3 regions of the Microbacterium sp. FG3 genome follow, and region 1 is predicted to be linked to each of the others. Evidence: predicted binding sites of a transcription regulator. Region 1 holds the regulator's gene; each other region holds the start of a gene.

Region 1 (3,272 bases):
AGGCGAACGCCTTGCTCATGGTGCGCGAGACGGCCAGGCGCGGGCGCCCCTCCAGCAGGCTCAGGGCCGACGGCTCCTCGCGCGGCGCGAACTCGCGGTACGCCTCGTCGACGATGACGATCCCGTCGGTGGCGTCGTAGACCGCCTCGACGACGTCGAGCGACAGCGGCGTGCCCGTGGGGTTGTTGGGCGCGCAGAGGAAGACGACGTCGGGCCGCGCGTCGGCGACCTGACGGGCCGCGTCCTCGGGATCGATCTCGAAGCGCGGGCCGCGCTCGCCCGTCACCCAGTCGGAGCCGACGCCGCGGGCCAGCAGCCCATACATCGAGTAGGTGGGTGCGAAGCCGAAGGCCGAGCGGCCCGGCCCGCCGAAGGCCTGCAGCGCCTGCTGGAGCACCTCGTTCGAGCCGTTGGCCGCCCAGAGCTGCTCGGGCACGAGTCCGTGGCCGAGGTAGTCGGCGAATCCCTCGCGCAGCTGGGTGAACTCGCGGTCGGGGTAGCGGTTCACGTCGCGCAGGGCGCGCGAGACGGCGTCGGCGATGTCGTCGGCGACCTCGTCGGGCACCGGATGCGTGTTCTCGTTGACGTTCAGCGCGACCGGAACCGCCATCTGCGGCGCCCCGTAGGGCGTCTGCCCGCGCAGGTCGGCGCGGAGCGGCAGGTCGTCGAGGGTGATCGCGGGAGCGATCGAGGTATTCGCCGGGTCGGAGGTCACGCCCTCCATGTTAGATCCGAGCGGCCCCTCGATGCCGGACGATCGCCGTGCCCGTCATCGCGCGGACGACGATGCCGCCCCGGCCCCCGCTCAGTCGGCGTAGCCCGCGGGAACCGCGATCTGCTGGCCGGGGCTCACGAGCCCGCCGGCGAGGTTGTTGAGCCGCTTCAGCTCGTACACCACGTCGCGCGGGTCGTGACCGGGTGCCACGTCCTGCGCGATGCTCCACAGCGAATCGCCCGCGGTGACCGTGACGAGGTGGAACGCCGAGGCGTCGGCGCCCGCCTCGCCCGATGCCAGGGCCGCGCCGCCGCCGAGCACGGCCGCCGCGAGACCCGCGACGACCGGAGCGGCCGCCAGCGCCGCCAGCACGCGTCGGCCGCGCACCGTGAGGCGCAGCCGGGTGCGGGGCGCGGAGGGGGCTGCCGCTGCCGTGAGGATGGCGGTGCTCATGTCGTGCTCCTTCTGTCTGGGCGGCTTCGCATCCGACGCTCGGCCGGGAGGCCGGATGCGAAGCTCTGTACCGAATATACGTTCGACGGTTCGAACATGTCAACGCTATCTCCGACATCCGACATCGGATCCGCCGGGACACGCTCGAACAAATCTCCCGAAGACCCCGACGAATCGGCTACCTTCGAGGTCGAGGGTCACGTAATCACGGACCTCCGACATCCGAACGAGGAGCACAGATGAGCGACGCCGCGGCCGACATTGCCGGCACCGACGACAAGCCCCGCACGCGGCGTCGCCGGAACCTCAGCGAGAAGCAGATGGCCATCCTCGAGGTCATCCAGCGCTCGATCCAGCGCCACGGCTACCCGCCGAGCATGCGCGAGATCGGCGACGCCGTCGGGCTGAAGTCGCTCTCGAGCGTGACGCACCAGCTCGGCCAGCTCGAGCTCAGCGGCTACCTGCGCCGCGACCCCGGCAAGACGCGCGCCATGGAGGTGCTCATCGACCTGCCCGGCCTGTCGGGCGAGAACCCGGCCGACACGGCGCCCGCCGTCGGCGACGCGGCGATGGTGCCGCTCGTCGGGAACATCGCCGCGGGCGTGCCGATCACGGCGGAGCAGCAGGTCGAGGAGATCTTCCCCCTGCCCCGCCAGCTCGTGGGCAAGGGCGAGCTGTTCATGCTCAAGGTCAACGGCGACTCGATGATCGACGCCGCGATCTGCCACGGCGACTGGGTGGTCGTGCGCGCGCAGAACAACGCCGATAACGGCGACATCGTCGCGGCGATGCTCGACGGCGAAGCCACCGTGAAGGCCTTCCGCCAGCGCGACGGCCACACGTGGCTGCTGCCGCGCAACTCGGCGTTCGAGCCGATCCTCGGCGACGAGGCGACCGTGCTGGGCAAGGTCGTCGCCGTGCTGCGCGCCGTCTGATCCGCACCGGCGGGCGCCCTGCGGCCCGCCGCCGTCTCGCCTACGGTGGGTGGCATGGCCTCCGAAGCGACCGCCCCCGCCCGCACGATCGCGCCCTACGGCACGTGGCGATCGCCGATCACCGCGGCCGACGTGGCCGGCGGATCGCTGCGCCTGGACGGCGCGCGCTTCGTGGGCGACGAGGTCTGGTGGAGCGAGGGCCTGCCGGCCGAGCGCGGCCGCACGGCCCTGATGCGCGGCGAGGCCGGCCGCGAGCCCGAGGTGCTGCTGCCCGCCCCCTGGAGCGTGCGCTCCCGCGTGCACGAGTACGGCGGCGGTGCGTGGACCGCCGGCGACGACGGCGTCGCCTACTTCGTCGAGCACGCCGACCAGCGCGTCTACAGGTTCGCGCCGGGCACGGATCCCGAGCCGCTCACCCCGGCGGACGGCGGCATGTGCTTCGGCGACCTCACCCTCGCCGAGGGCGCGCTGTGGGCCGTGCGCGAGACGCACACCGGCGCCCCGGTGCCCGCGCGCGACATCGTGCGCATCCCCCTCGACGGGTCGGCCGCGCACGACGCGGCCGCCGTCGCGAGCGTCGTGGCGGGCAGCGACTTCCTCGCCTATCCGGCCCCGCGCGGCGATCGGATCGCGTGGATCGCGTGGGACCATCCCGACATGCCGTGGGACGCCGCCGAGCTGCGCGTCGGCCGCCTCGACGAGCGCGGCCGCGTGACCGAGCACGTGGTGATCGCCGGCGGGCGCACCGCGGCGGGCACCGTCTCGGCGCTGCAGCCCGAGTGGACGGGCGACGACGAGCTGATGTTCCTCGCCGACATCCCGCACCCGGGGCAGGATGCGCGCTGGAACCTGCACTGGGCGCGCTTCGACGGCCTGTCGGCGGTCGGGCCCGAGCCGATCATGACGGTCGACGCCGACACGGGCGGGCCCCTGTGGAACCTCGGCGCGCGCTGGTACGCGACCATGGCCGACGGCCGGATCCTCGCGGTGCAGACGAACGGATCGGATCAGCTCGTCGTGATCGATCCCACGTGCGGCGCCGAGGACGCCCTCGACACGCCCCTCACGGGCGGCGTGCTCGTGCGCGACGTGCGGGGCCAGCGCGTGCTGCTGACCGGCGCCGGCGCGCGCGTGCCGGGCGGCCTGTGGCTGCTCGACGTCGACGCGCA
Region 2 (3,272 bases), on a different contig from region 1:
TGATGTCGCTTGCACAGGGTCTCGAGGTTGCTCACATCGGTCGGCCCGCCCCTGGAGTGCGGGTGGATGTGGTCCGCATCGCACCGGCGGGCGGTCTGCCGGCACCCGGGGAAGCGGCAGTGCTCGTCGCGGGCGCGGAGGAACCTGCGCTGCGCCGCGGTGGGCGTGTAGTGGTCGACGGTGAGCAGCGCCCCGGTGTCGGGGTCGAGGAACACCCGCTCCCACGCGGTGGCCTCGGCGGCGAGGCGGTGGGCTGTGGCCGGATCGATCGGCTCGCCGCCCGCCGTCGGGACGCCGCTGGGGCGCCGGGGGCCGCGGTGCGACCCGTGCCGCTCGTGCCCCGCATTGCCGGCGCCGGCGATTCCTACGTGGGTCTGGTCGGCCTGGATGCTGCCATCGGTGAGGACGTGAGCCGGGATGGTGACGTGAATCACCCCGCGCACCTGCCCCAGCACGTCCCGCCCAGCCCCATCCTCGACCGCGTGCCCGGTCGGTGCGCCGGCGAGCAGCAGGTCACACGCCAGATCGGCGCGCAACTCATCGATGCGGCGCTTGTCGGGCCCGGACGCCGCACCGGCACCCTCCCCCGCCCCGGCGTCCGTATCGACAGCCCGCCCGAAGGCGTCGCGCTCGGCGATCACCGCTCGCGCCATCGTGGTCAGCCGGTCGTGGATCCCCTGCACCAGCGGCACCGGTGCGGTCAGGCGCAGCTCGGCCATCCCGTCCTCCAGCGCCGTCACCCGCACACCCCGGCGGGCCCGGGCCGCCTCGTGGCGTTGCGCGAGGGACTCCTCCAGGAACGCGTCGGCGATCGCCCGGCACATCGGCTTGAGGCCCGCCACCGTCGCCTCCTCCGCCACCCCCAGCGCCCGGGCCTCGTACTCCCGCCGATCCGCGGGATCCCCGATCCGTGTGCCCTCGGCCACGATCACCGCGGCGTGACGGCCGGGCAGGCGGCCCTCCTCCACCTGCGCCAGCGTCGCCGGGAAGTCCCGGACCAGCAGGCCCGAGTCGACCATGCGGTTCTCCACCGTGCGCGGTCCCTCCCGCAGCGCCGCGGCGACCTCCGCCGCCATCGACCGCACCGGCATGTCCCATTCCGGCGGGGCACCCGCCCGCTCCACCTGCCCGACCGCGATATCCAACGCCCGGCCGAGCAGGCGCGCCTCCTCGGCCTCCAACCGCGCCCGCTCCGCCCGCACCTGCCCCAGGCGCGACACGATCCGGCCCGTCTCGGCGCGCTCCGCCGCCGTGGGCTCCCAGAAGACCGTGTCTCGTTCCATGCCTCAATTCTCCCAGCCACCCCCGACAACCATCGAAGAAAAGTACGAGGTGGGGATAAGTCACCAGCGCTTTCCACAGGGCGAAAACGCGGTGGGCTTGATCGCCACATCCGCCCCGCGATCCGGCCAGCCGATCCGCCACGCGATCCGCCCTCCGCCGCGCCGCCCGATCCGCACCCGGATCCGCACCCCGCGATCCCCGGATCCGCACCCCGCGGATCCGCACCCCGCCACAATCCGCCCGGATACGCCAAAAGGCCGGACCCCCGAAGGGATCCGGCCTCTTGAACTTGAGCGGCTGCTTACGCGCCGGCGAGCTTCTCGCGCAGAGCGGCGAGGGCCTCGTCGTCGGCGAGCGTGCCGGCACCGGCCGACTCAGAGCTGAAGCTCTGGCCCGCGGCGGCGGCGCCACCGAAGTCGTCGCCCGCGGCGGCCTCGGCCTCGAGCGCCTTGGCGACGAGCGCCTTGTGCTGCTCCCAGCGAGCCTGCGCGGCGGCGTACTCGTCCTCCCACTTCTGGCGGGCCTCGTCGAAGCCCTCCAGCCACTGGTTGGTCTCGGGGTCGAAGCCCTCGGGGTACTTGTACTCGCCGTTCTCGTCGTACTCGGTGGTCATGCCGTACAGCGCCGGGTCGAACTCGGTGCCGTTGGGGTCGACCATCTCGTTGGCCTGCTTGAGCGAGAGCGAGATGCGGCGGCGGTCGAGGTCGATGTCGATGACGCGAACGAAGACCTCCTCGCCGACCGAGACGACCTGCTCAGCGAGCTCGACGTGCTTGTTCGACAGCTCCGAGATGTGCACGAGGCCCTCGATGCCGTCGGCGACGCGGACGAACGCACCGAACGGAACGAGCTTGGTGACCTTGCCCGGCGTGATCTGGCCGATCGCGTGGGTGCGGGCGAAGACCTGCCACGGGTCCTCCTGCGTCGCCTTGAGCGACAGCGAGACGCGCTCGCGGTCGAGGTCGACCTCGAGGATCTCGACGGTGACCTCCTGGCCCACCTCGACGACCTCGCTGGCGTGCTCGATGTGCTTCCACGACAGCTCCGAGACGTGCACGAGGCCGTCCACGCCGCCGAGGTCGACGAACGCACCGAAGTTGACGATCGACGAGACGACGCCCTTGCGGACCTGGCCCTTGTGCAGGTTGTTCAGGAACTGCGTGCGCGTGGCCGACTGCGTCTCCTCGAGGAGGGCGCGGCGCGAGAGCACGACGTTGTTGCGGTTCTTGTCGAGCTCGAGGATCTTCGCCTCGATCTCCTGGCCGAGGTACGGCGTGAGGTCGCGGACGCGGCGCAGCTCGATGAGCGAGGCCGGCAGGAAGCCGCGCAGGCCGATGTCGACGATGAGGCCGCCCTTGACGACCTCGATGACGGTGCCGGTGACGACGCCGTCGTTCTCCTTGATCTTCTCCACGTCGCCCCAGGCGCGCTCGTACTGCGCGCGCTTCTTCGACAGGATCAGACGGCCTTCCTTGTCCTCCTTCTGGAGAACAAGCGCCTCGACGACGTCGCCGACGCTGACGACCTCGTTGGGGTCGACGTCGTGCTTGATGGAGAGCTCACGCGAGGGGATGACGCCCTCGGTCTTGAAGCTCACGTCGAGCAGAACCTCGTCGCGGTCGATCTTGACGATCGTGCCCTCGATGATGTCGCCGTCGTTGAAGGACTTGAGAGTCTTCTCGACCGCGGCCAGGAAGTCCTCAGCAGAGCCGATGTCGTTGATCGCGACCTGCTTGGTGGCCGGGGCGGTCGTTGCGTTAGTCATGTAGTTGGTTTGCCTTATGGGGTTGGAGTCGGGCCTCGGATCGGGATCCCTCACGGACGTGCGGGACCGCGGATGAACCGAAGCGGTCTGGTTGGTTGTCATACGTCACGCGGTGGGCCTGCCCGGCGAGCACGCCAGACCCCACGCACACGCGTGACACTTCAGGTTACCAGAGGGAACGTGGGCTCGTGGGTGGGTATTCCCGGGGCGCCTCCCCACACCC
Region 3 (3,272 bases), on a different contig from region 1:
AGCCGCTCCTGGAGTTCATGATGTCGGGGCCGGTCGTCGCGATCCGGGTCGCCGGCAACCGCGTCATCGAGGGCTTCCGCTCGCTCGCGGGCACGACGGATCCCACCACCGCCGCGCCCGGCACGATCCGCGGCGACTACGGCCGCGACTGGGGCGTGGCCGTGCAGCAGAACCTCGTGCACGGCTCGGACTCGCCCGAGTCGGCCGCGCGCGAGCTCGAGATCTGGTTTTGACGCGGCGCGGATCAATGCCGCGCAGCGGCGTTGATGCGTGACGGGTCAACACTGAGCGGAGGGCGCGAAGCGACCGGAGTCGAAGTGCGAGCATCGTGCGCCACTGCGTCAGCGCCCCCTTCCGCGCGCCTCACCGGCCCGCGGGAGGGGGCGCCTAGCGTGGCGGGGTGAGCACGCGGCGCATCATGGGCATCGATCCGGGGCTGACGCGCTGCGGCGTCGGGATCGTCGACGTCGCGCGCGACCGCTCGGCCACGCTCGTGCACGTCGGCGTGATCCGCTCGGCGCCGGACGCACCGGTGGCGGAGCGGCTTGCCGCGATCGCGCGCGGCATCCGCGAGGCCCTCGCCGCGCACCGACCCGAGGTGCTCGCGGTCGAGCGCGTGTTCGCGCAGCACAACCTGCAGACCGTCATGGGCACGGCGCAGGCCTCGGGCGTGGCGCTCATGCTCGCGGCGGAGCACGGCATCCCCGCCGCGACGCACACGCCGAGCGAGGTGAAGGCGGCCATCACCGGCTACGGGTCGGCGGACAAGGCGCAGGTGCAGCACATGGTGGCGCGCGTGCTGCGGCTCGACGAGCTGCCCAAACCGGCCGACGCGGCCGATGCCCTCGCGCTCGCGCTCTGCCACGCGTGGCGGGGCGCCCCCGCGGCCGCACCCGAGGGCGCGCTCACCCCGGCGCAGCGCGCGTGGGCCGAGGCCGAGAAGCGCTCCCGCCGCGCCCCGGCGCGCCGCTGAATCGGCGAGACAGCATCGGGAGCCGAGACAGCGGCGTAACGACGCGGTCTCGGCGCGCAGTTGCTGTCTCGCGGCAGGGGGACGGGGAATCCGCGTGGCTCGAACGGATGTGCGAACGGATGCGTAGGGTGGAGGCATGATCTCGTTCCTGCGCGGCGACGTCCTGCACGCCGGCCTCGACTCGGTGGTGCTCGACGTCGGCGGGGTCGGCTTCTCCGTGGCCGTGGTGCCCGAGGTCGCCCGCGGCGCGCGGCCGGGGGAGGAGCTGGCGCTGCACACCCACCTGATCGTGCGCGAGGACGCGCTGTCGCTCTTCGGCTTCGCCACCCGTGCCGAGCTCGACGTGTTCGGCACGCTGCTCGGCGTGAGCGGCGTCGGACCGAAGTCGGCGCTCGGCGTGCTGGGGGCCATGAGCATCGACCGGATCGCGGAGGCCGTGCAGGCCGAAGACGACCGACCGTTCCGGAAGGTGTCGGGCATCGGGCCCAAGACGGCCAAGCTGATCGCCGTGCAGCTGCAGGGCAAGCTCGCGCCGCCGTCGGCCCCCGCCGCCGCCCCGCAGGGCGTGGCCGGAGACGTCCTGGCCCAGGTGACGCAGGCCCTCGCGGGACTCGGCTGGCCCGAGCGCGTGGCCGGCGAGGCCGTCGCGGCCGCCGCCGAGGGGGCCTCGGAGGCCGACCGCGCCTCCGTCCAGGCCCTGCTGCGCCTCACACTCGCGGCACTCGGGCCGGCGAACGGCGGTGCCCGTGTCTGAGCGCGACGCCGCCTCGCCCCAGCCGCAGGACGAGACCGAGCTGGCGATCGAGGGCGCGCTGCGGCCGGCCAGCCTGGCGGACTTCGTGGGCCAGCACAAGGTGCGCGGCCAGCTGCAGCTGCTGCTCGACGCGGCGCGGATCCAGGATCGCCCCGCCGACCACATCCTGCTCGCGGGCCCTCCGGGCCTCGGCAAGACGACGCTCGCGATGATCGTCGCGCACGAGAGCGCCCGCCCGCTGCGCATGTCGAGCGGCCCGGCGATCCAGCACGCGGGCGATCTGGCCGCGCTCCTGTCAAGCCTCACGCCCGGCGAGGTGCTCTTCATCGACGAGATCCACCGCATGGCGCGCTCCGCCGAGGAGATGCTCTATCTGGCCATGGAGGACTTCCGGATCGACATCATGGTGGGCAAGGGCGCCGGCGCGACGAGCATCCCGCTCGACCTCGCGCCGTTCACGCTCGTGGGCGCCACGACGCGCTCGGGCCTGCTTCCCAACCCGCTGCGGGATCGCTTCGGCTTCACGGCGCACCTGGAGTTCTACGAGCCCGAGGAGCTGGAGCGCGTCGTCGAGCGCTCGGCGGCCATGCTCGGGGTACGGCTCGGCCCGGAACAGCGGGCCGAGATCGCCATGCGCTCGCGCGGCACGCCGCGCATCGCCAACCGCCTGCTGCGCCGCGTGCGCGACTACGCACTCGTGCACGCGCACGGCGCGGCGCCCGAGCTGAGCGACGTGCGCGCCGCCCTGGAGCTGTACGACGTCGACGCGATCGGCCTCGACCGGCTCGACCGCGCCGTGCTCGACGCGCTCGTGCGCCGCTTCCGCGGCGGACCCGTCGGGCTGAGCACGCTCGCCGTGGCCGTCGGCGAGGAGGCCGACACCGTCGAGAGCGTCGTGGAGCCGTACCTCGTGCGCATCGGCTTCATGGGCCGCACGCCGCGCGGGCGGGTCGCGACGCCGGAGGCGTACGCGCATCTGGGCGTCGCGCACCCGCTCGGGGCGTCGGGGGCCGTTCCCCTCGATGACCTATAATCGCTGAAGACTTGCGCCGGCCCGACTCGGCGTCTCTCACGCTCTCGCCGCCGACGGCGGGCGTCCACCCCCGAAAGGTCGCTGCATCCGTATGGACATGAATCTGCTCCTCCTCGTCGTCTTGGCCGTGATGGTCGTGTTCATGTTCATCAGCTCGCGCCGCAACGCCAAGAAGCGCCAGGAGCTGGAGGAGCAGCGCCGCACGCAGATGGTGCCGGGCGCGCGCGTCATGACGCGTTCGGGCCTGTTCGGCACGCTCGTCGAGTTCGACGCCGAGGACCTCACGCAGCCGGCCAAGGTGGAGATCGCCCCCGGCGTGATCGCCGAGGTGCACGCGCAGGCGGTGGATCTGGTGCCCGAGACGGTGGCCGCCGAGACCGCCGCGGACGAGGCGGAGGACGTCGCGACCGACGACGACGTCACCGAGCAGGAGACCACGGACGCCGACGGCTACACGCTCAACGGGGAGCGCATCGAGAAGCTCCGCGGCGACGACGACGCCAAGTAACCCC

The links. Region 1 encodes LexA, which represses DNA repair genes until DNA is damaged. Its sites were predicted from a motif close to TCGAACANNTGTTCGA; they were not measured.
Region 2: ACODR5_RS06925 (HNH endonuclease signature motif containing protein) is a predicted target of LexA. The motif match lies at 1,316-1,331, and genes of this name have one in related genera.
Region 3: ruvA (Holliday junction branch migration protein RuvA) is a predicted target of LexA. The motif match lies at 1,073-1,088, and genes of this name have one in related genera.

Annotation. Positions count from the first base shown of each region.
Region 1 is NZ_JBMDJT010000017.1:8,528-11,799, forward strand. It holds gene ACODR5_RS07515 (histidinol-phosphate transaminase) at 1-715, opposite strand, end outside; gene ACODR5_RS07520 (LysM peptidoglycan-binding domain-containing protein) at 806-1,168, opposite strand; gene lexA (transcriptional repressor LexA) at 1,408-2,103, shown strand; gene ACODR5_RS07530 (alpha/beta hydrolase family protein) at 2,158-3,272, shown strand, end outside.
Region 2 is NZ_JBMDJT010000015.1:10,858-14,129, reverse strand. It holds gene ACODR5_RS06925 (HNH endonuclease signature motif containing protein) at 1-1,283, opposite strand, end outside; gene rpsA (30S ribosomal protein S1) at 1,586-3,049, opposite strand.
Region 3 is NZ_JBMDJT010000002.1:37,205-40,476, reverse strand. It holds gene ndk (nucleoside-diphosphate kinase) at 1-233, shown strand, start outside; gene ruvC (crossover junction endodeoxyribonuclease RuvC) at 419-973, shown strand; gene ruvA (Holliday junction branch migration protein RuvA) at 1,110-1,727, shown strand; gene ruvB (Holliday junction branch migration DNA helicase RuvB) at 1,720-2,760, shown strand; gene ACODR5_RS00925 (preprotein translocase subunit YajC) at 2,858-3,268, shown strand.